2 regions of the Cytobacillus sp. Hm23 genome follow, and region 1 is predicted to be linked to the other one. Evidence: a T-box and tRNA genes for the amino acid it is inferred to sense, from the RefSeq annotation. Region 1 holds a T-box; the other holds one or more tRNA genes.
The links. The T-box of region 1 lies ahead of ileS (isoleucine--tRNA ligase). A T-box ahead of a tRNA ligase gene usually reads a tRNA of that ligase, here a tRNA-Ile.
Positions count from the first base shown of each region.

Region 2: it has a tRNA-Ile gene. The T-box ahead of ileS (isoleucine--tRNA ligase) is inferred to sense a tRNA for this amino acid. The anticodon was not compared.

Region 1 is NZ_JBPXRQ010000003.1:85,021-91,069, reverse strand. It holds gene ACSVDA_RS02975 (alkaline phosphatase) at 206-1,588, opposite strand; gene ACSVDA_RS02970 (sigma-70 family RNA polymerase sigma factor) at 1,960-2,649, shown strand; gene clpP (ATP-dependent Clp endopeptidase proteolytic subunit ClpP) at 2,675-3,250, shown strand; T-box leader at 3,322-3,558, shown strand; gene ileS (isoleucine--tRNA ligase) at 3,870-6,049, shown strand, end outside.
Region 2 is NZ_JBPXRQ010000006.1:54,314-60,362, reverse strand. It holds gene ACSVDA_RS05440 (DUF1189 domain-containing protein) at 1-304, opposite strand, end outside; gene ACSVDA_RS05435 (Na/Pi cotransporter family protein) at 593-2,218, shown strand; gene ACSVDA_RS05430 (DUF456 domain-containing protein) at 2,642-3,124, shown strand; tRNA gene ACSVDA_RS05425 (tRNA-Ile) at 3,168-3,241, shown strand; gene sodA (superoxide dismutase SodA) at 3,504-4,112, shown strand; gene ACSVDA_RS05415 (MFS transporter) at 4,442-5,734, shown strand; gene ACSVDA_RS05410 (peptidoglycan D,D-transpeptidase FtsI family protein) at 5,829-6,049, shown strand, end outside.

The DNA.
Region 1 (6,049 bases):
TTAAAAAAGTATGAGGAAATGCCATTTAATAAGTGTTTATTTCTTAGAATAACAACAACTGTTGGGGAAATTTCCTAAAAGACAAATGAGTCTTAGGGTGAGTAAGCATGAGCTAATTGCTTCATTTTGAACATCACAACCACTCTAAGATTTTGCTGGAATATGTGATAGAGGGTACCATCGAATGATAGCACCCTCTTATTACCTACTTTTTTTCGTTCTTATCTTCTAATAAAATAGCAATGATTTTTCCGTGGTCTGTATTGTCAATGAAGCCCGCAAATAATTCCTTTTGAGGACCGTATGCATATACTGGCACTTCTTCACCAGTATGTCCACCTGTCGTCCAGCCAGATAGAGAACGAGTATTTACGATAGCTTCGATAGCATTGTCAATAACAGTAAATGTATCTTCTTCAGCATTAGCAGCATCTTTTACAGATTGTATTTCTTCTTCAGTTAATTCTAAATCGATGTACTTGCTTAAGGCTTTTTCTACTTCTAGTCCTTCAACAATTTCATTAGCAATGTAATCAGGAGTTTTCTTAAATGCTTTGATCGGCTCAACGAAGAAATTATAAACACCGTTAGCTCCGATAGAGAATCCTCCAGTTGAATGGTCAGCTGTCACAACAACAAGTGTGTCACCATCTTTTTTCGCAAACTCAATCACTTCTTTAAAGGCATTTTCAAAATCTTGCATTTCACTCATGGCTGCGACGATATCATTATCGTGACCCGCCCAATCTATTTGACTTCCTTCTACCATTAAGAAAAAGCCGTCTTTATCCTTGCTTAAGCGCTCAATTGCTGTTTTTGTCATATCTTGTAAAGAAGGAATATCAGCAGTACGGTCAATCATTTTGTCCATACCTTTCGGAGCAAATAAACCTAGGATTTGGTCATTTTTATCTTTTAACAATTCATCACGTGTTGTAACATAACTATATCCATCCTTTTGGAATAGCTTAGTTAAGTTGCGGTCTTCGCGATCGAAGTATGATGTGCCGCCTCCGAGCAATACGTCCACTTTATGCTCTCCGTTAATGAGGTCATCATAATAATCATCCGCGATTTGATCGTAATTCTTTCTAGATTCATCGTGAGCAGCATATGCGGCGGGTGTAGCATGATTGATTTGCGATGTAGCTACTAACCCTGTTGCCATACCACCTTCTTTTGCTTGCTCAAGAACTGTTTTTACATCTGATTTATCATTATCTACAGCAATAGCGCCATTATATGTTTTTATACCACCAGACATTGCTGTTGCAGCTGCAGCAGAATCAACAACATTTTCTTCATGATCGTCTGGGTATGTAGTTTGTAATCCTACTAAATATGGATCAAAAGCAGTTTTTTCATATTGCTCTATGTCTGGATTATCATTCATATAACGAAGGGCTGTCATATAAGGAACACCCATTCCGTCACCGACCATAAAGATCACATTCTTTACTTTGCCATTTTTTGATGAGGCTGCATTAACAACTTTTTCTTCACCCTGCAAAAGACCGATACTGCCTACTGTTAATGTACTAACAAGTGCAATAGGTAACAGTGACTTCTTCCAATTCCATTTTTTCATAACATTATTTCCTCCCTATATGTTTGATCATATAATAGTTTAAGAGAAAAATGTAAAAGAGGTATTGATAAATTACTAACATTTAGTAAATAAAATGTAAATTGGTAAAATAATGGGATGTTAATGATCGAAAAATGACTAATGGTGAAACGTACTTTAAAAGAGAATACTAATCAAGGAGGATTACCTTTGTTTAACAGTAATGTTGTTAGTAAATACTTGTAATTCATCATCTTGCTTTCAAGTTTATTGAAAAAAGACAAGAAAATTTTTTTCAGCCGTATCTTTTTTTTATCGTTATTCGTTTTATATATTGAGAGGTGCAAAAAGGAGGAGTAGATGTGTACACAAATGCTAAATCTTGCACGAACTTGGACGATCAACATACAGCCTTGTCATTAAATGAATTAGAAAAGAATTATGAGAAGCTAACAAAATACTGTTATTTTCTTTCTCAAAATAGTTGGGATGGAGATGACCTTGTACAAGAAACTTTGCTCAAAGCACTACAGCGGTATAAGGATTTGCCTGATGTGAATTCCGCATTGTTAAATAAAATAGCTTATCATCAATGGATTGATAGTTGTCGAAAAAGAAAGCGTGAAACAATTGAATCTACTCCGGAAACGATTGTTACTGACGTTGATCACTTAGAGCATTCTTTAGATATCATCCAAAAATTGGTGTCAAAATTAACACCGAAGCAAGCAGTCGTTTTTATCTTAAAGGAAGCATTTCAATATCAAATTACTGAAATTGCAAATGTTTTAACAACGACAGAAACGGCTGTTAAAAGTATACTTCATCGTGGAAAAAAGCGGATAAAAAACATTTCACTTGATGAACCATTGTCACCAGTTCATTGCTTATGGCCAGAGCAAGAACAAGAACAGTTAATCACTTCTTTTTATTTGTCATTAAAAATGCAAGATCCTGAAATACTTATCCGCGTGATTCCAAGTATTGGTTCTCTAAGTAGTGATAGTGAAAAATCGGTATGTAATAGTATGTTGATACGTCCAATATCCTCTCGGGCAGGCATAGTTTCTATGGCAGCATAGATAAATATGATGATGGAGGAAAGAAATGAGTACAATACCTTATGTCATTGAACAAACAAGTCGTGGAGAGCGTTCCTATGATATATATTCAAGGCTTTTGAAGGATCGTATTATTATGGTTAGTGAAGAAATCAATGACCATATGGCTCAAAGTGTAGTAGCACAGCTATTATTTTTACAAGCTAATGATGAAGAGAAAGATATTTCACTCTATATTAACAGTCCAGGTGGTTCGACTTCAGCCGGTTTTGCAATTTTTGATACGATGCAATATATCCAACCTGATGTACGAACGATATGCACTGGTATGGCGGCATCCTTTGGTGCAATGCTTTTACTTGGTGGAACAAAAGGGAAACGTTATGCGCTTCCAAATAGTGAAATCATGATTCATCAGCCTTTAGGAGGTGCAAAAGGTCAAGCGACCGATATAGAAATTTCAGCTAACCGAATTGTCAAGCTTCGATCACATATTAATCAAATCATTGCTGATCGGACGGGACAATCACTCGATAAGGTGTCTAGAGATACAGATAGAGACAATTTTATGAGTGCAAAAGAAGCAAAGGAATATGGGCTTATTGATGACATCATTAGCTAATCAGCAAGTGGATGAGAAATTTCTTGACACCAAAATAAATATCCATTAATATACTTTTTAATAAAAGCACACAAAATTTGATGACGAGAACAAGTAAACTAAATGAACCGTCCTCCAGAGAGCTAGTAGGTGCTGAAAGCTAGCGTTCGGACTTTAGTTGAACAATCATCTCCGAGAAGTCAAGCTGAATGAAGTAAGCTTGAACGGATTTCCCCCGTTAATAGGAACACGTATGATTGTACGTTGCTAAGTGCTATTGACCGGCGTCGATAGAAAAAGGGTGGTACCGCGGATACCCCGTCCCTTATAGGGATGGGGTTTTTTGTGTGCTTTTAGGCTCTTTTCTTTCGTATCCATTGTTACGTTTATAAAGGCTCTTTTCATAAGCTTTGTTGTTATTTTTACTAAATATGGACAGTATGAAGTAGAAAAGATGGTACGAACTCTAGAAGTATTGGCCCTATAAATCTAAGAACGAAAAGCAACAATCAATGCGAAAACAGCCTTATTAAATTACAACAGTCAATCATGGTATGAAGATGCCATGAAACTTTCAAAACGAAAACAATAATACGAAACAGCCAAAATTAAAAGGAGTGGTACTGTGAGAAAGGTTGATGTGAAAGAACAAGCAAGCAATAGAGAAAAGAGAGTCCAGCAACGTTGGAAAAAAGAGGGTACTTTTAAACAATCAATTAGCAACAGAGAAGAAAGCACAAGCTTTGTTTTTTACGAAGGACCGCCCACTGCAAATGGCTTACCCCATGCAGGGCACGTATTAGGTCGTGTTATTAAAGATTTAGTCGCACGTTATAAAACGATGGCTGGATATAAAGTGTTACGCAAAGCAGGATGGGATACACATGGCTTACCTGTAGAATTAGGTGTTGAAAAGCAATTAGGAATATCAGGTAAGCATGATATCGAAAAATATGGGATCGAAAAATTTATAAACAAGTGTAAAGAAAGTGTATTTGCTTATGAACAACAATGGAGCACCTTTACAGAACTAATTGGTTATTGGGTGGATGTAGAGGATCCGTATGTGACATTAGAAAACAGTTATATCGAAAGTGTATGGCATATTCTTGGAACGATTCATGAGCAAGGCCTTTTATATAAAGGACATCGTGTGTCACCATATTGTCCTAGTTGCCAAACATCGTTAAGCTCCCATGAAGTTGCACAAGGGTATAAAGATGTAAAGGATTTAAGTGTAACTGTTAAATTTCCTATCAAAGATCGTGAACATGAATATCTTCTTGGTTGGACGACAACACCTTGGACGCTTCCTGCAAATGTTGCATTAGCTGTTAATCCTCAAATAACCTATGTAAAAGCTAAAAAAGGTAAAGAGGTGTATTACGTAGCAGAAGCATTGGCTGAAAATGTACTACAAGATAATTATCAACTTCTCTCAAGAATGAAGGGGGATGAGCTAGTAGGAATAGCCTATGACGCCCCATTTGACAACGTCCCTGTAGAGAAAGGTCATATTGTTATTGAAGCGGATTTTGTAACTGATAGTAATGGAACGGGTGTCGTCCATATTGCACCAGCATATGGAGAAGATGATTATCGCGCTGCACAACAATATGAGTTAAGCTTCGTGAATGTAGTTAATGAATCAGGACGTTACACAGATGACCTTCCGATGTTTGCAGGGAGGTTTGTGAAAGATTGTGATGTAGATATTATCAAATATTTAGCAGCAAACAATCTTTTGTTTCATAAGCAAAAATATGAGCATAGCTATCCTTTTTGTTGGAGGTGTGACTCACCGTTACTGTACTATGCGACAGATAGCTGGTTCATTAAAATGACTGCTGTGAAGGATCGCCTACTCAGTAATAACGAACAGGTGACATGGCACCCAGAACATGTGAAGCACGGAAGGTTCGGCAAATTTTTAGAAAATGTTGTTGATTGGAATATAAGTAGAAATCGATATTGGGGAACGCCTCTAAACATTTGGACATGTGAACAGTGCGATCAACAATTTGTCCCAAAAAGCATTCAGGAGTTGCAAGCGAACAGTGTAGAGCATGTTGATAAAGATTTGGAACTGCATAAACCTTATGTTGACGATGTGAAGGTTGAATGTCGAAGTTGTGGGGGCAATATGAACCGTACTCCAGAGGTGGTAGATGTATGGTTTGACAGTGGCTCAATGCCATTTGCCCAACACCACTACCCATTTGAGAACGGAGAATTGTTTAAAGATCAATTTCCTGCTGATGTTATTGCTGAAGGTATCGATCAAACTAGAGGTTGGTTTTATAGTTTGTTAGCAATCTCAACATTATTCACAGGAAAAGCTCCATATAAAAGAGTACTTTCACTTGGTCATATTCTCGATGAAAATGGCCAAAAGATGTCTAAAAGTAAAGGGAATGTTCTTGATCCGCTAGAATTAATTGAAGAATTTGGTGCGGATGCGTTAAGGTGGGCGCTTATAGCAGATAGTGCTCCTTGGAATTCAAAGCGTTTTTCGAAAGCAGTCGTAGCGGAAGCTAAGTCTAAACTCGTTGACACGTTTGTAAATGTGCATAGTTTTTATACGCTATATGCGAGTATTGATCAAATCTCACCTAATTTATTTACCGATGTTCACTATACGACCCTAGATCATTGGGTGTTATCTCGCTTAAATAGTACGATTCGAGAAGTTAAGTTGTATGTTGACGATTATCAATTCACCTTAGCTGCAAGGTTATTGAGTACTTTTATTGATGAAGTTAGCAATTGGTATGTAAGAAGATCGCGTCACCGTTTTTGGCGAGAAGGACTGGACGATGA
Region 2 (6,049 bases), on a different contig from region 1:
ATATATTTTCACGACTATCGATGATTAACGAAAAATCATCTTTTGAAATGAAAATTGGTTCTTCGTCAAGGGTAGATAACTGACCATCTTCAATGTAAAAAGAAGGGAGGTCTGACTCAAAAAGCTCATTCACAGTATTAACACCTTTAGAAATATCACTGGCAATAAAATATGCTGTAGGTATAATAGAGATTAATGTTAATAAAAACACATATAAAATTGTTTTTCCTATACCTTGAAAACGAAATTTAGCTATATCATTAGTTGAGTATAAGCTTTTAACTAATTGTCTGAAAATAGACATCTCAATAATCCCCTTTATTTTCTTTTTCTCTATCATAATTATTTTAGCGTGGTGAAAACTATAAAACAACGTCTAATATGAATGGTCATTTAATAAGTTGAAATATTGCTTTTTCCAGTTATTTGCGATAAGCACTAGCAGAAATTGTCCACCTTTCATTCGATTGTTAAGCTATTGTAAATTCTTTATTAAAAACCTTTACAATTCTAATGTATTTCGTTAATAATTGTATAGGGTTTTGTAAGCTTGTGTCGAAACTAGTCAGATAATTTTTCGGAGGTAGAAAAAGTGGAACTTGATGTTCAAAAGATGATTTTTGAATTTATTGGTGGTTTAGGTATCTTCTTATTTGGGATTAAGTACATGGGAGATGGACTGCAAAAATCCGCAGGTGATAAATTAAGAGATATTTTAGACCGCTTTACGACCAACCCATTTATGGGTGTCTTAGCTGGTATTATTGTAACAGTGTTAATTCAAAGTAGCTCTGGTACAACTGTTATTACAGTTGGTTTAGTCAGTGCTGGCTTTATGACTTTAAGGCAAGCAATTGGTGTAATCATGGGGGCAAATATTGGGACGACTGTTACTGCATTTATTATCGGTATCAAATTGTCAAATTACGCTCTACCGATTATAGCAGTAGGGGCTCTCTTACTCTTTTTCTTCAAAAATAAGAAAATTCACAATTTAGGTCAAGTAGTATTTGGCTTTGGTGCACTTTTTTATGGTTTGAAACTAATGAGTTCGGGTATGAAGCCACTACGTTCACTAGAATCGTTTGCTGAGTTAACAGTGAACATGAGTGAAATTCCAATTCTTGGAGTAGCTATTGGAACTATATTTACTGTTATCGTGCAAAGTTCGAGTGCAACCATTGGGATATTACAGGAATTGTATGGTCAAGGTCTGTTGAGTTTAAATGCTGCATTGCCTGTTTTATTTGGTGATAATATTGGTACAACGATCACTGCGATATTAGCTTCAATTGGAGCATCAGTTGCAGCTAGGCGAGCTGCTCTGACACACGTATTATTTAATTTGGTTGGAGCAACCATATTTCTAGTTGGATTGAAGCTCTATACACAATTGGTTATTATGCTGCAAGAGGCATTTAATTTAAACCCAGAAATGACCATAGCATTCGCGCATGGAGCGTTTAATATAACGAATACGTTGATTCAATTACCGTTTATAGGTGTGTTGGCATATATTGTAACAAAACTTATACCTGGTAATGATTCGGTAGTGGAATATAAAGCTAAGCATTTGGATCCTAACTTTATTGAGCAATCACCATCTATTGCATTAGGTCAAGCGAAAGAAGAAGTTGTTAGAATGGGTGAGTTTGCTACTCTAGGTTTAGAAGAGTCACATAAATATTTAAATAGCAATTTGCAGAAACATGCTGATCTATCTATGCAACTAGAGAGTGCCATCAATAATTTAGACCGGAAAATTACTGATTATTTAGTATTACTCTCTTCAGCTTCATTGTCACAAAATGAATCAGAAGAGCACTCAGTGTTAATGGATACCGTACGAGATATTGAACGTATAGGTGATCATTTTGAGAATATTGTGGAGTTAGTTGATTATCAGCTATCAAATAAAGTGAAGATGACTGATTTGGCAAAAGCTGATCTAAAAGAAATGTTTGAATTAACAATTTCTACTGTGAAAGAATCAATTCAATCTCTTGAAGAAAACGATAAAGATTTAGCACGAGAAGTTGTGAAGAAAGAAGACAAGATAGATAAGATGGAACGAACATTGCGTAAAAAGCATATTTTACGATTAAATGAAGGCAAATGCTCTGGACAAGCTGGTATTGTATTTGTAGACATCGTAAGTAACTTAGAACGTATAGGTGATCACGCTGTTAATATCGCTGAAGCGGTATTAGGAGAGTAAAAATAATCATATAATCACAAGAGAGGTATGTTAGAAATCGAAATTGGATTTTTAATATACCTCTTTGTTATACGCTATTTTTCAATTCATTGTTCTTGTGATAAGAAATAAGCAAACATTATACTCTAACCTAGGCATCTAGCCTCCTGAATAGCTGTAACAAACAATATAAGCTCGTTTTTCTGTTGTATATTTATAAATTGCAACAATTATTGTGAAAGGCTGCCTTCACAATAATTGTTCCGTTCTTGAGATTTAAGCAAGTATACATCTCCGTTCGTGGCATCTTGCTGATTTTATACCGTCCATATTTAGTAAAAATAGCAACAAAGTTTAGGAACAGAGCCTTGTAAGTTAATTGACTAACATTAACAAACGATGCTAGTATGAAATTGCTATTAACAAGTATCAGGAGGCTTGGTGATGGAGTTATTAATTTGGATAATAGTGTTTTGCTGTTTTATCATTTCTTTTGTTGGTTTAATATATCCGATTATTCCAAGTGTACTTTTTATCATAGCAGGGTTCTTAATTTATGGGTTTCTAATTAGCTTTGAGCAATTTTCAACGTTATTTTGGATGATCCAAGGAACTTTTGTTTTGTTATTATTTGGTGCTGATTATGCAGCAAATCTAATCGGTGTCAAAAAGCTAGGTGGGAGCCAAGCCGCTGTATGGGGTAGTACAGTTGGCTTGTTAGTAGGACCTTTTGTAATACCAGTAGCTGGGATCATTCTCGGGCCATTTCTAGGTGCTGTTGTAGCAGAGTTAGTTGTGCACAAGAAAAATGTTAAAGAGGCGACAAAAATTGGCTTAGGGTCATTATTTGGATTTTTAAGTGGTGTAGTGGCAAAAGGGTTCATCCAATTTATTATGATTATATATTTTTTATTTACTGCTTTGTAAAAAGTTTTACAATGTTAGTATGGTTATATGGAGCTTTTGACATGGACCCTTAGCTCAGTTGGTTAGAGCTGACGGCTCATAACCGTCCGGTCGCAGGTTCGAGTCCTGCAGGGTCCATCTAAGCAAGCCTTTCAGGAATATATTGAAGGCTTTTTTTAGTTTGATTGAATGAGAAGAGTTAAAAATACATATAGTAAATTAGGGTTTGTTACAAGCAAATTAATTGAAATATTGTGGAAAATTTGCTAATCTATAAGCAACGGACTTAAGAAACATTCATGTTTATTAATTATGAAAATGAATGTTGCACAGTTCACATTTTGTGTTCAAAAGTCTATGATTGAACACAGTTCATTACATAATTTGAGGAGGAATTATTATGGCATTTGAATTACCAAAATTACCTTATGAATATGATGCATTAGCACCTCACATTGACAAAGAAACGATGACAATTCATCACACAAAACATCACAATGCATATGTAACAAATCTTAATGCTGCATTAGAAGGAAATGAAGAACTTCTAAGCAAAAGCATTGAAGATGTAATGAGTAACTTGGACGCTGTTCCTGAAGCTGCTCGTACTGCAGTACGTAACAATGGTGGTGGTCATGCGAACCATAGCTTATTCTGGACGATTTTATCTCCAAATGGTGGGGGCGCACCTACTGGTGAGCTTGCAGATGAGATAAACAATAAGTTCGGAAGCTTTGATAGCTTCAAAGAAGCGTTTGCAAAAGCTGGCGCTACTCGATTTGGTTCAGGCTGGGCATGGTTAGTTGTTAACAACGGTGAGCTAGAAGTGACGAGCACACCAAACCAAGATACTCCACTTATGGATGGAAAAACGCCAATTCTTGGATTAGATGTATGGGAGCATGCATATTACTTAAACTATCAAAACCGTCGCCCTGATTACATTTCAGCTTTTTGGAATGTTGTAAATTGGGATGAAGTAGCTAAGCTTTATTCAGCTGCGAAGTAAATAGTAAACACTCAAACAACAGAGGATACATTCTCTGTTGTTTTTTGTTATACAGTTTTACTTATGCTGTTTTCGGCATAAGTTATTGTCTTTCGTAATAAAAGCAACAGAGTTTACGAAAAAAGCCATTTTAATGTGTTTAATAAAACCAATTTATGTTACGTTTATTTCCCAACCTATTAATAGTGGTGTTCATGTTAAACCATAATTAATATAGCAACAGTCTTTTCCTGCTTCATATATGTCATTTTAAAAAGCCTATTTCTATATACATAACTAAATCGCCTAATTGGAAAACTACTTTGTAGATAAAGAAGGGGAGTTTTTCAATGTCGGCTTTACGCAAGTTAATTGGTGATGTGGATGTTAACAAGGATTTACTATTATTATTAATAATTGGAGGGCTGTATGCATTAAGTATTGCTTTATCAAATACATTCGTAAATGTGTATTTATGGAAGCAGTCAGGTCAATTTAAAGATTTAGGGATTTACAACTTATCAATTGTTATTATGCAACCATTAACATTTATAGTAGCGGGAAGATGGGCAAAGAAGATCGATCGGGTTCTCGTGCTAAGGCTTGGTGTAACATTTCTTGCAATATTTTTTATAGCCGTTCTTTTTTTTGGTGATCAAGCGTCTCGGTATTTAATCGTTCTTGGGGGACTGCTTGGAATTGGTTACGGGTTTTATTGGTTGGCTTACAATGTTCTTACCTTCGAAATAACTGAACCAGAAACACGTGATTTCTTTAATGGCTTTTTAGGAATTGTTACTTCATTTGGAGGGATGATCGGTCCAATAGCTGCAGGTTTTATTATATCTAGGATGGAAAAATTCACAGGATACACTGTTATTTTTTCAATATCTCTTGCATTATTTATCGGAGCTGTAATATTTAGCTTGTTTTTACAACCAAGAGCAGCAGAAGGTGACTTTGTATTAAAGAGGATCATCCAAGAACGAAGGCATAACAAGAATTGGGCAAATATTACAAATGCGCACTTTTTTCAAGGTGTACGAGAAGGAACCTTTGTCTTTGTTGTTTCTGTCTTAGTATTTATTACAACGAATAGTGAATTAGCTCTAGGGACATTTGGATTAGTAAATTCAGCAATTTCATTTGTTGCATATTATTTAGCAACGCGATTAATAAAACAAAAATATCGAAAAAAGGCAATCTTAATAGGTGGCTTGTTGCTATATATATCCATTTTTTTAATATTATTCCATGTCACTTATACAAAGCTCATCATGTATGCTATCGCCATCGCAATTGCTTATCCGATGCTTTTAGTTCCATACATTTCATTAACTTATGATGTTATTGGCAAGGGGTGGAATGCAGCACAAATGAGAATTGAATATATAGTTGTACGTGAGTTGTTTTTAAATGGTGGAAGGATTGTCTCCATTTTATTATTTTTAATCGCAGTATCTTTTTTTGATGAACAAGTAAGTATTCCTATCTTGTTAGCCATCATAGGTACCGGTCATGCGTTCATTTATCTTTTTATAAGAAATATCGAGTTTGTAGATGAAAAAAATGTAGAATCAAATAAACAAGCTGACGAATGTACTCAACAAGTTGGAAATCGAGAAGGTGGTTCATCTGTATAGTTGAATTGCCTTTTTCATATTTTAACAATGGAAAATTCAGCTGCTATTATATAAAATAAATATTAATGAAATAATTAATGTAGTAGGTGAATAAATGAAAAAGAAACAGAAAAAAAATAAAAATAAAAAGAAAAGGAATCATCTCCCATTTCGGTTGAATGTGCTATTTTTTATCGTTTTTTTACTATTTTCTACCCTGATTTTAAAGCTTGGTCTTACTCAGATCGTTTACGGGGAAGATTATAAACGTGAAATTGAAAAAAAGGAAGAAGTAACTGTTAGTGCATCCGTTCCAAGAGGGAAAATATATGATAG